Regions from separate parts of the Streptomyces sp. NPDC002888 genome, predicted to be linked through region 2. Evidence: riboswitches for the same ligand, from Rfam matches in the RefSeq annotation. Region 2 holds a riboswitch; the other holds the start of a gene.
What was found. A riboswitch is a leader RNA that binds a small molecule or an ion and turns the genes downstream of it on or off. The one in region 2 is predicted to bind S-adenosylmethionine.

Region 1 (8,399 bases), on a different contig from region 2:
CACCCGGACGTGAAGGTCGAGGTCAGCGTCTACTCCTGGAGCGACGTCGACCGCAAGGTCAAGGAGATGGTCAAGGCCGGCGACGCGCCCGACATGGCGCAGATCGGCGCGTACGCCGACTACGCCGACGAGGGCCTGCTCTACAAGGCCGGCGACGTGCTCTCCATCCCCACCCAGGCCGACTTCGAATCCCAGCTGGCCTCCGCGGGGCAGGTGCACGGAATCCAGTACGGCATGCCGTTCGCGGCCTCCACGCGCCTGCTCTTCTACAACAAGACCCTCTTCGACGAGGCCGGCCTCACCCCGCCGAAGACCTGGGACGACCTCGCCGGCGACGCGGCCGCGCTCAAGGCGGAGGGCGTGAAGTACCCCTACGCGCTGCCGCTCGGGCCCGAGGAGGCGCAGGCCGAGACCATGCAGTGGCTGCTCAGCGGCGGGGGCGGCTACACCGAGACCATCGGCGCCTACAGCCTCGACTCCGCGCAGAACGTCGAGACGTTCGCCTGGCTCAAGGACGAACTCGTCAGCAAGGGCCTCACCGGGCCGGTCGCGCCCGGCAAGCTGAACCGGGCCGACGCGTTCGCCGCGTTCGCCGCGGGGGACGTCGGCATGCTCAACGGCCACCCGTCCCTCATGAAGGCCGCCGCGGCGAAGGGCGTGAAGTTCGGCATGGTGCCGATGCCGGGCAAGGACGGCGCGAGCAAGGCGACGATGGGGGTCGCCGACTGGATGATGGCGTTCAAGAAGAACGGGCACCAGGACCAGATCGGGGAGTTCCTCGACTTCGTCTACAGCAAGCAGAACGTGCTCACCTTCTCGCGCACCTACGACCTGCTGCCCGTCACCGAGTCCGCGTCGGCGGCGATGTCGACGGACGAGGAGGACAAGGACCTGCGGCCCTTCCTCGAGGAACTCCCGCTGTCCGCGCTCTACCCCGTCGCCAAGACCTCCTGGGCCGAGGTCAACGCGGCCGTCAAGCAGCGCATAGGCCAGGCCGTCACCTCGGGCGGCAGCCCCGCCACCGTCCTGAGCCGCCTCCAGGCGACCGCGACGGCGGCGGACAGCGGACAGTAGCTGCCTGTCAGTGCCCCGGGCTACGGTGGCGGACATGACCGAGCTCGGCCGACGCGAACAGGACATCCTCGCCCTGGAACGCCGGGGCTTTTCCGGCCCCGGCGCCAAGGAACGAGCCATCCGCGAACAACTCGGCCTGGCCCCCGTCCGCTACTACCAACTCCTCAACGCCCTCCTCGACGACCCACGCGCACTGGCGTACGACCCGGTGACGGTCAATCGCCTGCGGCGCATACGGGAGGGGAAGCGGGCGGAGCGCTGAACCGCCCCCGCTCCACCCCACCCCCGATAAGGTCGCCGTATGGGCAGCCACGACAAGGACTCCACGGAAGCCATCTCCTCTGTCCCCACCCCCACCACCCCACCCGGCCGCGACGGACTGAACGCGATCCTCACGCACCCCCGCCGGGCGGTGATCGCGCTGGACTTCGACGGGACGCTCGCGCCGATCGTCGCCGACCCGGAGCAGGCCCGGGCCCACCCGGACGCGCTCGCCGCGCTCGCCGCACTCGCACCGAAGGTCGCCGCCGTGACGGTGATCACCGGCAGGCCGGCCGACGTGGCCGTGCGGCACGGCGGGTTCGACTCGGTCGCGGGGCTGGAGCGGCTCGTCGTGCTCGGGCACTACGGTGCCGAGCGCTGGGAGGGCGGCACCGTCACCGCCCCCGAGCCGCACCCCGGCGTCGCCGCCGTCCGGGCCGAGCTGCCGCGGGCCATCGAGCGAGCGGGCGCCTCGCACGGAACCTGGATCGAGGAGAAGGGACGGGCCGTCGCCGTCCACACCCGTCGCGCCGACGACCCACAGGCCGCGTTCGACGCCCTGCGCGAACCCCTCACCGACCTCGCCACCCGCCACGGACTGATCGTCGAACCGGGCCGGCTGGTCCTCGAACTCCGGCCGCCCGGCATGGACAAGGGCGTGGCCCTGCTCGAACACGTACGGGAGACCGGCGCCGAGGCCGTCCTCTACGCCGGCGACGACCTCGGCGACCTCCCCGCCTTCGCCGCCGTCGACAAGCTCCGCTCCGACGGCACCCCCGGCCTCCTCGTGTGCAGCGGCAGCGCCGAGGTCACCGAACTGGCCGAGCGCGCGGACCTCGTCGTCGACGGCCCGGCAGGGGTCGTACACCTGCTGCGGGCGCTGGCGGATCAGCTGGACTGAACCTCGCGCAGCGCGTTCAGCTGGTCCAGGAACCACTGGGTCGGAGGCAGCGCGGTCGCGGCGGCCGCCAGGCGCTTGGTCCGCTCCGCCCGCTCCTCCGGCCGCATGGACAACGCCTCGTGCAGCGCCCGCGCGGTCTCCATCACGTCGAACGGGTTGACGGTGATCGCGTCCTCACGCAGCTCCCAGTACGCGCCCGCCTCCCGCGACAGCACCAGCGCGCACCCCGCGTCCGAGACGACCGGCACCTCCTTCGCGACGAGGTTCATGCCGTCCCGGATGGGGTTGACCAGGGCCACGTCGCCGAGGCGGTAGGCGGCCAGGGAGCGGGCGAAGTCGTCCTTGAGGTGCAGGAGGACCGGGGTCCAGCCCGGGGTGCCGTACTGCTCGTTGATCTCCTCCGCCAGCCGCCGCACCTCGGCCATGTAGTCGCGGTAGACGGCCAGGTCCTGGCGGGAGGGGTAGGCGAAGGCGACGTGCACCACCCGTTCGCGCCACTCGGGGTGGTCCTCCAGCAGCTGCCGGTACGCCAGCAGCCCGCGCACGATGTTCTTCGACAGCTCGGTCCGGTCGACCCGGACGATGGTTTTGCGGGCGCCGCCGTCGGGCGCCCTGCCGATCTCCTCGCGCAGCGCAGCGATCCGCTCGTCGACGTCCGCCTCGTGCGCCCGCTTGCGCAGGAACTCCGCGTCCGCGCCGAGGCCGTGCACGGAGATGCGCGTGCGGTGGCCGGGCCGGGTCCAGTCGCGCGCGTACTCGAGCGTGGCCCGGATCCCCTCATCGCCCTGCCGGCCGACGATCTGGGGGTCCGTCGCCTCCGCGCACGCGGCGAAGGCCGACGCCCACCGATGGGTCAGGAACCCGAGCCGGTCCGCGCCGAGCATGCCCAGCACCAGCTGCGAACGGATGTCCTCGGGGAGCATCGCGAAGTAGTCCGGCGGCGCCCACGGCGTGTGCGAGAAGTGACCGATGCGCAGGTCGGGGCGGAGTTCGCGGAGCATGCCGGGGACGAGACAGAGGTGGTAGTCCTGCACCAGGACCGCCGCACCCTCGGCCGCCTCCTCCGCCAGCGCCTCGGCGAACGCACGGTTGTAGGCCTCGTACGACGCCCACTGGCGCCGGAACTCCGCGTCGAAGACCGGCTCCAGCGGAGTCAGGTACAGCATGTGGTGGACGAACCACAGCACGGAGTTCGCGATGCCGTTGTACGCGTCCGCGTGCACGTCCGCCGCAATGTCCAGCATCCGTACGCCGTGCTCGCCCACCCCGCGCCGGATCGCCTCCCGGTCGCCGTCGGACAGCGCCGAGCACACCCACAGCGCGCCGGCGTCCGGGTCGATGGCCGACAGGCCCGACACGACCCCGCCGCCACCCCGTTTGGCGTGGAGCGAGCCGTCCTCGCGCACCTCGTACGAGACCGGGCCGCGGTTGGACGCGACCAGCACCTGAGCAGCACCGTTGGTTGACGCCATACGCCACAACCTAGCCCAGCCCGGAAACGCTCAAACGTACGATCGCGCTTCGTGGACGTCCGTATACGGCCGTCCGGCGGGTGTTACGCGACCTTGCGGGCGGCGTACTCCGCGATCTCCGTCATCGGCGGCCGCTCCTCCGTGTCCACGGAGTACGTGCGCGGCTCGAACCCGTCCTCGCCCCGCTCGAACTGGGTGAGGCAGGGACGGATGAGATGCCCGCGGGCCAGCCGCAGCTGCGCGGTGCGGTAGATCGCGGCGGCCATCCGGCCCAGTGCCTGCCCGTCCTGGTGGCGGTGCTTGCGCACGCCGACGTCGACCTGGGCGAGCGCGTCGAGCCCGACCAGGTGCAGGGAGTCGACCAGCATGCCCAGCTCCACGCCGTAGCCGACGGGGAAGGGAAGCTGTTCCAGCAGGGAGCGGCGGGCCGCGTACTCGCCGCCGAGCGGCTGCACGAACCCGGCCAGCTGCGGCCAGTGCATGTTCAGCAGCGGGCGCGCCATGAGCTCCGTGACCCGGCCGCCCTGACCGGCCGTCTTGCCGGAGGCGAGCGAATTCAACTCAGTGCCGAGCGGACGGTCGTACATCCCCTTGACGAGATCGACGTCCGGGTCGGTGAGCAGCGGGCCCACGATCCCGGAGACGAAGTCGGAGGAGAACTCCTTCAGGTCGGCGTCTATGAAGCAGACGATGTCCCCGCCGGTCACCAGCAGGGAGCGCCACAGCACCTCGCCCTTGCCGGGCACGGCCGGGACGCGCGGGAGGATGTCGTCCCGGTGGACGACCCGGGCGCCCGCGGCGGCGGCCACCTCGGAGGTGCGGTCGGTGGATCCCGAGTCGACGACGACGATCTCGTCGACCAGCGGGACCTGTTGCATGAGGTCGTGGCGGATCACGGCGACGATGTCGCCGACCGTCTCCTCCTCGTTGAGCGCGGGCAGCACGACACTGACCGACTGGCCCGTGCGCTGCTTGGCGGCCAGGATCTGGTGGAGCGGGCGATCGGTCACGGACCAGGACCGGGTCCTCAGCCAGCGCTCGACTTCTTCCAGCACAGTCTGCGGCTCCTCACGGTTGTCTCGCGGTTCGGACGACTATCTCAACTGTCCCGGCCTTCGGTTACAGTCTTGAGCAACGCCGATGACCATCGCATGTCCGCGGTCACCGCCGTTCACAACCGAATACCGCTCATCCAGAGGGGCAGAGGGATACGGCCCGATGAAGCCCCGGCAACCCTCCAGTCGGCTCTCGTATTGATCGCTGTGCGAGCACAGTTGATCGTTCCGCGAGGCTCCCGGCTTGGGAAGGTGCCAAATCCGTCTCACGGCGAGATGCGTCGTGAGGAAGATGAGGAGAAAGGGCCTCGCCTCACATGGCTGTGCAGACTGTTGCAACCACCACGAATCCTACCGTCGACCTCGGTCCCGCTGCGGCCCTGAGCTGCCGCGAATGCGGCCACCGCGTGCCGCTCGGCCCGGTCTTCGCGTGCGAGGAGTGTTTCGGCCCGCTCGAGATCGCCTACGACTTCTCCTCCTACGACACGGAGGAGCTTCGCAAGCAGATCGAGGCGGGACCCGCGAACATCTGGCGCTACGCCCCGCTGCTGCCCGTCCCGGCCGACGTGGCGGACAAGCCGAACATCAACCCCGGCTGGACCGCGCTCGTGAAGGCCGACAACCTGGCCCGCGAGCTGGGCGTCGACGCCGGCAAGCTCTTCGTCAAGGACGACTCCGGTAACCCGACGCACTCCTTCAAGGACCGCGTCGTCGCCCAGGCCCTGGAGGCCGCCCGCGCCTTCGGCTTCACCACGCTCTCCTGCTCCTCCACCGGCAACCTCGCCGGCGCGGTGGGCGCCGCGGCCGCCCGCGCCGGCTTCCGCTCGTGCGTGTTCATCCCGCACGACCTGGAGCAGGGCAAGGTCGTCATGGCCGCCATCTACGGCGGCGAGCTCGTCGGCATCGAGGGCAACTACGACGACGTGAACCGCTTCTGCTCCGAGCTGATCGGCGACCCGGCGGGCGAGGGCTGGGGCTTCGTCAACGTCAACCTGCGGCCGTACTACGCGGAGGGGTCCAAGACCCTGGCGTACGAGATCTGCGAGCAGCTCGGCTGGCAGCTCCCGGACCAGCTGGTCGTGCCGATCGCCTCCGGCTCGCAGCTGACGAAGATCGACAAGGGGCTCCAGGAGCTGATCAAGCTCGGGCTCGTCGAGGACAAGCCGTACAAGATCTTCGGTGCGCAGGCCGAGGGCTGCTCGCCGGTGTCGACCGCTTACAAGGCGGGTCACGACGTCGTCCGGCCCCAGAAGCCGAACACCATCGCCAAGTCCCTCGCCATCGGCAACCCGGCGGACGGCCCCTACGTCCTCGACATCGCGCGGCGTACGGGCGGGGCCGTGGAGGACGTCAACGACGAGCAGGTCGTCGACGCGATCAAGCTGCTGGCGCGGACGGAGGGCATCTTCGCGGAGACCGCGGGTGGCGTGACGGTGGGTGTGGCGCGCAAGCTGATCGAGAACGGCCTGCTGGACCCGGCCCTCACCACCGTCGTCCTCAACACCGGCGACGGACTCAAGACCCTCGACGCGGTGGCCGGGACCGGCCTCACCGCCACCATCCGCCCGAACCTGGACTCCTTCCGAGAGGCTGGCCTCGCATGAGCGTGACCGTCCGCATCCCCACCATCCTGCGCACCTACACCGGTGGTCAGGCCGAGGTCGCCGCTGATGGGGCGACCCTCGGCGAGGTCATCGCCGACCTGGAGAAGAACCACACGGGCATCGCGGCCCGCGTCCTCGACGACCAGGGCAAGCTGCGCCGCTTCGTCAACGTGTACGTCAACGACGACGACGTCCGCTTCGAGCAGGGGCTGGAGACGGCCACCCCGGACGGTGCCGGTGTCTCCATCATTCCGGCGGTTGCCGGAGGCTGATCATTACCGTCGGTAACGCACGTTACCGTGAGTTCATCGAATTGCCCCCTCCGTGAGAGAAGCGGAGGGGGCAATTCTGTGTGGTTGAGCGCGGTACAGTTGGGGAAGGCGCCGATTTCCGCGTGCCGGGCGCATATCAGTTCTGGCTCCACATGCGATGAGAAGTAGCCAAAGTGTGTGGTTCTTTTGCGTCATTTGCTCCTTTTGTGGGGCCCGACTTGCCCTGAGTTCTGGTGAATTCTCGGCAAATCCCCGACCGGCCATGCCCGGAATTCTCGTCCGATTGACCTGTTGCAGACGGCAGTTGGACAGATACATTCAGCCGCGGTCGACGCGTTCCGGCGCACGCCCCCAACCAAGGCGGGGGGTGAGGTCTGACCCGGATCCGCGAAGTGTGGATCTGTGCAAGGGCCAGTAATAGGGGAGTTAGGCATGGCTCAGGGCACCGTCAAGTGGTTCAACGCGGAGAAGGGGTACGGCTTCATCGCGGTCGACGGTGGTGCGGATGTTTTCGTCCACTACAGCGCGATCCAGATGGACGGATACCGCACCCTGGAAGAGGGTCAGCGGGTCGATTTCGAGATCTCGCAGGGCCAGAAGGGGCCGCAGGCGGACATGGTCCGACTCGCGGCCGGCTGAAGCACGCGCCGACGCAGCGACGTTCTTCTGTGCATCTTCGAAGGGCTCGTACCTCCCGGGGTACGAGCCCTTCGGTCTGCCCGGACGTCGCCGGGCGCCCCGACCCTCGGCCGTTCACCTGCGGATCGGGTGGAGGCGCTTGCACTCGACAGGGGCGAGTGCTAATCATTGCGTTAGCACTCTGAAGGTGAGAGTGACAACGAAGGACCGGGTCGGTGAGGCCCGCAGGCCGGATGGGGCAAGGAACCACCAGGCAGGCGAGCCGTCCGTCGCGGGCGCGGGCGCGGTCCGAAGGAATCACCCCCAGTCCTGGAGGGACCACTTCACATGGCCAAGATCATCGCGTTCGACGAGGAGGCGCGGCGCGGCCTCGAGCGCGGCATGAACCAGCTCGCGGACGCCGTGAAGGTGACGCTCGGCCCCAAGGGCCGCAACGTCGTCCTCGAGAAGAAGTGGGGCGCCCCCACGATCACCAACGATGGTGTGTCCATCGCCAAGGAGATCGAGCTCGAGGACCCGTACGAGAAGATCGGCGCCGAGCTGGTCAAGGAAGTCGCCAAGAAGACGGACGACGTCGCCGGTGACGGTACGACCACCGCGACCGTCCTCGCTCAGGCGCTCGTCCGCGAGGGCCTGCGCAACGTAGCCGCCGGCGCCAACCCGATGGCCCTCAAGCGCGGTATCGAGAAGGCCGTCGAGGCCGTCTCCGGTGCCCTGCTCGAGCAGGCCAAGGATGTCGAGACCAAGGAGCAGATCGCCTCCACGGCCTCCATCTCCGCCGCCGACACCCAGATCGGCGAGCTCATCGCCGAGGCCATGGACAAGGTCGGCAAGGAAGGCGTCATCACCGTCGAGGAGTCCCAGACCTTCGGTCTGGAGCTGGAGCTCACCGAGGGTATGCGCTTCGACAAGGGCTACATCTCGGCGTACTTCGCCACCGACATGGAGCGTATGGAGGCCGTCCTCGACGACCCGTACATCCTGATCGCGAACTCCAAGATCGCGAACGTCAAGGACCTGCTCCCGCTCCTGGAGAAGGTCATGCAGTCGGGCAAGCCGCTGCTGATCATCGCCGAGGACGTCGAGGGCGAGGCCCTGTCGACCCTGGTCGTCAACAAGAT
Region 2 (8,399 bases):
TTCGGGCGGTACGCCGACTTGATCTTGAGGCGTCCCGGTTCTCCGGGGGTCGGTCAGACCCGGACGCCGAACATGAACGGGCCGCCGATGGTGTCCATCGACTCGTAGCGCACGACCGTGCCGGTGCGCGGGGCGTGGATGATCTGGCCGTTGCCGGCGTAGAGGCCCACGTGGTGCAGGTCGTTGAAGAAGAAGACGAGGTCGCCGACCTGGAGCTGGCTCACCGAGGAGATGCGGGTGCCGATCTGGGACTGCGCCTCGGAGGTGCGCGGGATCTGCACGCCGGCCGCGGCGTAGGCCCGGGAGGTGAGGCCGGAGCAGTCGTAGGAGCTGAGACCGGTGGCGCCGTAGACGTACGGCTTGCCGAGCTGGCTCTGGGCCCAGGCATAGGCCGCGCCCGCCCGGCCGGAGGCAGCGGTGGAGGAGCCGAGGACGTCGCGCTCGCTGTCGCGGCTGGAGCGGGCCTGCTCGGCGGCGAGCGCCGCCTTCTCCTTGGCCGTCAGGGAGTTGAGCAGCTTCTGCGCCTCGGCGAGCTTGCCCTGGACTTCCTTCTTCTTCTTGCCCAGCTCGGTACGCGTGGAGGCGAGGTCCTTGAGCTTGGCGGAGGCCTCGGAGCGGTCCTGGGCGAGCTCGCGCTGCTTGTCCTGGATCTTCTTCAGCGCCTCGACCTGCTGGGCGCTGAGCTGGTCCATGGTGGACGCCTTGTCCAGGTAGTCGTCCGGGTTCGACGACAGGAAGAGCTGGACCGAGGAGTCGATGGTGCCGGTGCGGTACTGGGCGGCGGCCGCCAGGCCGATGCTGTCGCGCAGCCCGTTGAGCTCGTCCTGGCCGCGGGCGACGTTGTCCTGGATGGTGGAGATCTCCTTCTGGAGCTTCTCCTGCTTCTCCTTGGCCCCGTTGTACTTCTCGGTGGCCTGCTCGGCCTCCTCGTAGAGCTTGTCGACCTTCGCCTTGACCTCGTCCTTGCTCGGCTTCTCGCTCGGCGCGGCGTTGGCGGCCTGCGAGCTCAGGGCTACGGCGGCAGCGGCCGCGGTGGTGAGCACGGTCACGCGCGCTCGGCTCGGCTGCTTGGGTCGACGGTGGGACGCCACGGAGGTGAACTCCTTCTTGTGAGTGATCACCCGCTCTGAGGTTCGATGGGAGACCCTAGTGACCTACTCGTGATCAGTTCAAATGCTCGCGTCGAAAATATACGTGACGCACCGCATTCTTTGCCCGGAACTCACCTGCCGTAATGCGCGGTTGACGCTACGTTGCGTCACAGTTCTCTCAATTCGGGCAATGCATCTGTAGGTTGACCTTCGGGACAGCCGCTCAAAGCAGCCGCTCAGGACAGCCGCTTCAGGAGCACCGCCGACGCCACCGGCCGCGCCCCCGCCCGGGCCACTCCGTCGGCCACCTCGCGGTCGGTCGAGGCGACGATGACCGGCCGGCCCGGCGGCTCGGCGCGCACCAGCTGCCGGATCAACTCGTCCGCGGTGACCCCCGGCTTGGAGAACAGCACCCGCACCCCGCGCGGCGGCGCGAGCAGCACCGGAGCGACCAGTTCGGCGCCGTCGAAGACACAGGTGACCTCGGCGCCGGTCTGCGCGGCGAGCTGCGAGAGCTGCCCGAGCAGCCGCAGCCGCTGCTTCTCCAGCGGCATCTGCGGATAGCCGGTCTTGGTGACGTTGTAGCCGTCGACGACGAGATGCGCCTGCGGCAGCGCGAGCAGTTGGTCGAGGATCGCGGGATCATTTTCGGACAAAGCCCGGGCGGCGATGTCCTTCGGGGTCATACGTCCCGGTTCGACCGCGTCCACGGTCTCCGCGGGCCGGACGGAGACCGGCGGCAGCGCCAGCTCCCTGCGCAGCCCCTGGGCCGCGTCCAGCACGGTGTCGAGCAGCAGCCGTACCCGCATGTCCTCGACGCTGCGCCCCTCACGCGCCGCCCTGCGCGTGGCCTCCAGGGCGGCCTCGGCCTCCCCGAGCCGCGCCTTGAGCCGCCGGCTCTCGCTCTCGGCAACGGACACCTGGGCATGCGCCTCGGCGCGTACGGCCTCGATCTCGCCGTGGGCCTTGCGCAGCGCCGCCTCGCCGCGCTTGACGTCGCTGAGGGCCGCGCGCAGCTTGCGGTGAAGCGATTCCGCTTCCTTCTTGACCGCCTCCAGCTCGACGCGCAGGCCCTCGGTCTCCGTGCGGGTCTGCTCACGGGCCTGGGCGAGCTGCTCGCGCAGCCGCTCCAGCTCGGCCCGGCTCTCCTCGTCGGCGCGCTCGGCGTCCGCCCGCTGCGCCTCCTCACCGGCCGCGGCCACCAGCTTCACCCAGCCGGTCGGCCGCAGTACGTAGGCCGCGGCCGCCACATCGAGCGGGTCCGCGGCCGGGGGCGGCGAGCCGGAGTCCAGGGCGCCGGCGAGCTCCGGCTGGGCCTCTCTGAGCTTCTCCCCGATGCGCTGCCGGAACAGCGGGTCGGTCTCCAGCGCGGACGCCATCGCGTTGCCCGCGAACTTGGCCCGCCGGTTCGGCGCGAACCGGGCGTACTGCCGCAGCTGCGCGGGCAGTTCGGCGACCGTCAGCCCGCCGAAACCGTCCGAGACGATCTGTACGACCCTGCGCCGCACGCCGTCGGGCAGCGGACGGTCGAGCACCTCGGCGGCGCCGTCGCCCGGCCCCCCGCCCGTGGTCTCCGCCATCCGTCACACCCCAATGCCTGTGCGGGGCCGCTCCCTGTCAGGAGCCGGCGCCCGGCCTGTCCACGAGTTCCACCTGGTCCACCGCGTTGCACCAGCGGCACCGCACCGACTCGATGGTCTCACTGACCACATCGCGCTCCTCGACCTTCGGCTCGCCCGCGAGATCGAGGTGGACGTACTCGACGACCTTCGACGAGCGCGTCACGTCGAACCGGGTGAGGTTGCCGCAGAGGGTGCAGCGCCACCGCGTGGTGGCGGTCGGCAGGGGAACCGTCATCGTGACTGTCCGCTTCCTTCTAGTGTCGTCGTTCTTCCAGTGTCGGGTCGCGCCCAAGGCTCCCCGGTGTGCGTGGCTCGTAACCCTACGGCCTGGCGGGTACTCGCCGCTCGGGCGTCCACGGCGGCGAGGCGATCTGTGCGTGTGCGTCCCGTTACGCCATGCTCTGTGGTCATGATCAGCAACTGGAGCGTCACGCTCGGCAGCATGGTCGAGGCGGTCAGGGCGGTTCGCCGGACATCGGCGCCGGTGACATACGCCCTGATCGTCCTGTGCTGCCTGGTCTTCCTGGCCGGCCCGGCCTCGGGGCTCAACCCGGCGTACGGCTCCGGCGAGGAACTGCTCCTGGCACAGCAGGCCTATTTCCGGCGCTGGGGCGTGATCCCCGCAGAACTGTTCGACGGTTCCCCCCGAGCCGCCCTGACCCCCGCCACGGCCCTCTTCGTCCACGGCAGCTGGGTGCACCTGCTGGGCAACATGCTCTTCCTCTACGTCTTCGGGGCGATGACCGAGGAACGGATGGGCCGCGTCCACTTCGCCCTGTTCCACGTCGGCTGCGGCTCCCTGGCCCTGCTGGGGTACGCGGTCGCCAACGCCGGGTCCGAACAGTCGCTGGTCGGCGCGTCCGGGGCGGTCTCCGCCGTCCTCGGTGCGTTCCTGTACCTCTTTCCCCGGGCGCGGGTGACCAGTCTCCTGCCGTTCCTGTTCTTCCTGCCCCTGCGCTTCCCGGCGTGGGTCGTGCTGCCCTTCTGGGTGGCCCTGCAATGGCTGGCGGCGGGGCGGGCCGGCCAGGGGCCCGGGGTGGCGTACCTGGCGCATCTGGTGGGGTTCGGGCTGGGCTTCCTCTACGCGTGGGCCCGTTTCGGGTGGGCGACTAGAGTGAGGGCCGCCCCAGCTCCGGCCCCCGAGGGAGAGAACCAGCCGTGATCACCGCGATCGTCCTCATCAAGACCAGCGTGGACCGGATCCCCGAGATCGCCGAGTCGATCGCTTCGCTGGACAGCGTGAGTGAGGTCTTTTCCGTCACGGGTACGTATGACCTGATCGCGATGGTGCGGGTCGGGCAGCACGAGGATCTGGCGGAGATCATCCCGGGGCGGATCAGCAAGATTCCCGGGGTGGAGGCTACGGATACGCACGTGGCGTTTCGGACGTACTCGCAGCATGATCTTGAGGCTGCGTTTGCGATCGGGCTGGACTCCTGAGGTTGTTCGCCTAGACGCCTGCGGAGCGCTGTGGGTGCGCGAGTGCCGGTTGTTCGTGGCTTGTCGCGCCCACGCGGCGGAGCCGCGTATCGATACAGCCCCGCGCTCCTTCAGGGCGCTGATCACACCGCCGGAACGCAGCGGCCCTCTTCCGTCCTGTACGTCCACTGCGCGCCGTTGGCCACCAGTTCCCGGACTGCGCTCACGAAACGGTCGACGTGCTCGTCCGGGGTGCCGGCGCCGAAGCTGACGCGGATGGCGTTCAGGGACTTCTCGCCCGGCGCCGCCTCCGGGGCGCCGCACTCGCCCTGGGTCTGGGGGTCGCTGCCCAGGAGGGTGCGGACGAGGGGGTGGGCGCAGAAGAGGCCGTCGCGGACGCCGATGCCGTACTCGGCGGAGAGGGCGGCGGCGAAGTGGGAGCTGTTCCAGCCCTCGACGACGAAGGAGATCACGCCGACGCGGGGCGCGTCGTCGCCGAAGAGGGACAGGATCCTGACCTCGGGGACCTCTGCGAGGCCCGTGCGGACCTTCTCGATCAGGTGCTGCTCGCGGGCGACCAGGGTGTCGAAGCCGGCCTCGGTGAGGGCCTTGCAGGCGGAGGCGATGGAGTAGGCGCCGATGACGTTGGGCGAGCCGGCCTCGTGGCGGGCGGCGCTGTCGTGCCACTCCACGTCCACTCCCCCGTCCTCGCGCCGGGTGACCTTGCGGCTGGCGCCGCCGCCCGCGAGGTACGGGGCGGCCTCGCGCAGCCAGTCGGCGCGGCCGGCCAGGACGCCGGAGCCGAACGGGGCGTACAGCTTGTGGCCGGAGAAGGCGACCCAGTCGACGTCGAGGTCCCTGATGGACACCGGGTGGTGGGGGGCCAGCTGGGCGGCGTCCAGGACGATGCGGGCGCCATGCGCGTGGGCGGCCGCCGCGAGCTCCCGTACGGGCCACAGCTCGCCGGTGACGTTGGAGGCGCCGGTGACGCAGACCAGGGCCGGGCCGTGGCCCCCTTCAATGGACACAGCGCGGTCGGCGAGGGCGCGCTCCAGGGTCGCCACCGCCTGCCGCGGGGTGCGCGGGGCGTCGAGGTACGTGACCCGGGCGTCCTGCCACGGCAGCAGGGAGGCGTGGTGCTCGGTCTCGAAGACGAAGACCTGGCAGTCGGCGGGCAGGGCGGCGGCGAGGAGGTTGAGGGAGTCGGTGGTGGAGCGGGTGAAGACCAGCTGGTCGTCGGCGCGGCAGTCCAGGAACTCCGTGACCGTCCTGCGGGCGTTCTCGAAGAGGTCCGTGGACAGCTGGGAGAGGTAGCCGGCGCCGCGGTGGACGCTGCCGTAGTACGGGGCGTAGGCCGCCACGTCGTCCCAGACGCGCTGCAGGGCGGGGGCGCTGGCCGCGTAGTCGAGCGCGGCGTAGGTGACCTCGCCGCCCGTGACGAGCGGGACGGTGACATCCCGGCCGAGAACGGGCAGCGGGGTGCAAATGGTCTGGTCGATGGCAGCGGTGGAGACGGACATGGCGGAACTCCCGTGAAGGCAGGCGGAATCTCCGTGCCGGACAGCGCGTCGACGGCACAGGAAGGGTGAAAAGAGGGATGCGGAGGCGGGGCTCTGCGGCCCTATCGCATTCGCTTGCTCACGGAAGGCTCCTCGACGACCAGGACCCCTGGTGGTACGAGGGGTCCGCGCTTGCCGTAGACCTCGCTGCCTACGACCTGGTCCTCACCCGGGGCACCCCGCCACGGACGGAGGGTTGCCGGACAGTCGGCCGGGGCCTCATGACTGTCACTCATGACCTGAACAGGAACGTACGTGAAGTGATCGCGGTCCCGCAACTCGTGTCCGGATCGCGGGACCGCACCTCGGATCCCTACGCGTTGCTCGCGGCCACCCAGCGCTCCAGCGCCCGCTTCGCCGATCCCGAGTCGATCGACTCCGCGGCCTTCGCCATTCCGGCGCCGATCTGCTCGGCCAGCGTCCCGGCGCCCGGGTCGAGGGCCACGAGCGCCGCGGCCGAGTTCAGCAGGACGGCGTCCCGGACCGGGCCCGTCTCGCCCTCCAGCAGCCGTCTGGCGACCTCCGCGTTGTACGACGGGTCGCCGCCGCGCAGCGCCTCCACGGTGACGAATTCGATGCCGACGTCCCGCGGGTCGAAGGTCTCCTCGGTCACCTTGCCGTCACGGACGACCCACACACGGGAGGTGGACGTGGTCGTCAGTTCGTCGAATCCGTCGTCGCCCCGGAACACGAGGGAGGAGTTGCCGCGCTCGGCGAAGACGCCGGCGATGAGCGGGGCCATGCGCGGGTCGGCGACGCCCACCGCCTGTGCCTTCACCTTCGCCGGGTTGGTCAGCGGACCCAGGGCGTTGAAGGTCGTCCGGATGCCCAACTGCCCGCGCGCCGCGGCCACATGACGCAGCGCCGGGTGGAACTTGATCGCGAAGCAGAAGGTGATCCCGGCCACCTCGGCCACCTCGGCCACCCGCTGTGGGGTCAGTTCGAGGTTGACGCCGAGCTTCTCCAGGACGTCCGAGGCGCCGGACGCGGAGGACGCGGCCCGGTTGCCGTGCTTGACGACCTTCGCGCCCGTGCCGGCGATGACGATCGACGACATGGTGGAGATGTTCACCGTCTTCGCGCCGTCGCCGCCCGTACCGACGATGTCGACCGTCCGGCCCGGCACCTCGATCACGTTCGCGTGCGCGTACATCGTCCGTACCAGACCGGTGATCTCCTCGACGGTCTCGCCCTTGGCGCGCAGCGCCACCGCGAACCCGGCGATCTGCGCGTCGGTCGCCTCGCCGCGCATGATCAGGTCCATCGCCCAGGCGGTGTCGTCCGCGGTGAGGTCGTGGCCGTCCAGCAGGCCGTTCAGCAGCCTGGGCCAGGAACGGCCCGCCGCGGTGTCGCCTCCAGCGGGGGTCACAGCGCTCATGGGGCCGCTCCGGGGTGTCGTAGAAGAGTGTGATCCCACCCTATCCAGCCGGAAGGCATGGCGAAGGGCCCCGTCCGAAGACCGGACGGGGCCCTTTGCGGGTGGCGTGGCGACGCCGCAGCGATCAGTGGTGGCCGTGGCCGCTCGTGATCTCCCTGTACTCCTCGGCGGTCGGCTTGGGGATCTGGGACTCCTCGCCGAAGTACGCCTCGCTGAGCTTGGCGCGCAGCTTCTCGGAGCCCTTCACCTTGCGCTCGACGCCGTTCTCGTCGACCGTGGGGCCGATCTCGACCGGCTTGTACTGCTCGTGCGCCGTGAGGGTGTGCAGGGCCTCCTGGCTGAGCGGCTCGTGGACCTCGATGTACTCACCGTGCGGCAGGCGCTTGATGGTGCCGGTCTCGCGACCGTGCAGGATCTTGTCCTTGTCGCGGCGCTGGAGGCCCATGCAGATCCGCTTGGTGACGATGAAGGCCAGGACCGGTCCGGCGAAGAAGCCGATCCGGACGAACCAGGTGACCGCGTTGATCGACAGATGGAAGTGGGTGGCGATGATGTCGTTGCCACCACCGACCAGCATGATCATGTAGCCGGTGACCCAGGCGACGCCGAAGGCCGTCCGGGTCGGGGCGTTGCGCGGCCGGTCCAGGATGTGGTGCTCGCGCTTGTCCCCGGTGATCCAGGACTCGATGAACGGGTAGAGCGCGATCACGCCGAGGAACAGGCCGAAGAGCACCAGCGGGATGAACACGCCCAGGACGAGCGTGTGACCCCAGAGGTTGATCTCCCAGCCCGGCATGGCGCGGATCAGACCCTCGGCGAAGCCCATGTACCAGTCGGGCTGGGCGCCCGTGGACACCTGGTCCGGACGGTAGGGACCCATCGCCCAGATCGGGTTGATGGACGCGATGCCGGCGAGGGCCGCGATGCCGCCGAAGACCAGGAAGAAGAAGCCTCCGGCCTTGGCCATGTAGACCGGCAGCAGCGGCATGCCGACGACGTTCTTGTTGGTGCGTCCGGCACCCGCGAACTGCGTGTGCTTGTGGTAGAAGACCAGGATCAGGTGGCCGACCACGAGACCGAGCATGATGCCCGGCAGCAGCAGGATGTGGATCGAGTAGAACCGGGCCACGAAGTCGTGGCCGGGGAACTCGCCGCCGAACAGGAACATCGAGATGTACGTGCCGACGATCGGCACGGACAGGATCGCGCCCTGGGTGAAGCGGACACCGGTGCCGGAGAGCAGGTCGTCCGGGAGCGAGTAGCCGGTGAAACCGGTGAACATGCCGAGGACGAACAGCAGGAAGCCGAACAGCCAGTTGACCTCACGCGG

Region 1: it holds a riboswitch for S-adenosylmethionine, as region 2 does, so the genes downstream of both, thrC (threonine synthase) here and ACFYWX_RS45905 (aminotransferase class V-fold PLP-dependent enzyme) in region 2, are expected to answer to the same signal.

Annotation. Positions count from the first base shown of each region.
Region 1 is NZ_JBIAPU010000006.1:177,953-186,351, forward strand. Features, by position in the region: gene ACFYWX_RS12365 (extracellular solute-binding protein) at 1-1,074, shown strand, start outside; gene ACFYWX_RS12370 (DUF3263 domain-containing protein) at 1,109-1,336, shown strand; gene otsB (trehalose-phosphatase) at 1,376-2,236, shown strand; gene ACFYWX_RS12380 (trehalose-6-phosphate synthase) at 2,224-3,708, opposite strand; gene ACFYWX_RS12385 (glucosyl-3-phosphoglycerate synthase) at 3,792-4,763, opposite strand; SAM riboswitch class I at 4,894-5,062, shown strand; gene thrC (threonine synthase) at 5,081-6,367, shown strand; gene ACFYWX_RS12395 (ubiquitin-like small modifier protein 1) at 6,364-6,639, shown strand; gene ACFYWX_RS12400 (cold-shock protein) at 7,072-7,278, shown strand; gene groL (chaperonin GroEL) at 7,606-8,399, shown strand, end outside.
Region 2 is NZ_JBIAPU010000049.1:25,042-33,440, forward strand. Features, by position in the region: gene ACFYWX_RS45880 (NlpC/P60 family protein) at 54-1,091, opposite strand; gene ACFYWX_RS45885 (NYN domain-containing protein) at 1,328-2,671, opposite strand; gene ACFYWX_RS45890 (hypothetical protein) at 2,709-2,948, opposite strand; gene ACFYWX_RS45895 (rhomboid family intramembrane serine protease) at 3,123-3,875, shown strand; gene ACFYWX_RS45900 (Lrp/AsnC family transcriptional regulator) at 3,872-4,153, shown strand; gene ACFYWX_RS45905 (aminotransferase class V-fold PLP-dependent enzyme) at 4,276-5,652, opposite strand; SAM riboswitch class IV at 5,815-5,931, opposite strand; gene trpD (anthranilate phosphoribosyltransferase) at 6,005-7,069, opposite strand; gene ACFYWX_RS45915 (cytochrome bc complex cytochrome b subunit) at 7,194-8,399, opposite strand, start outside.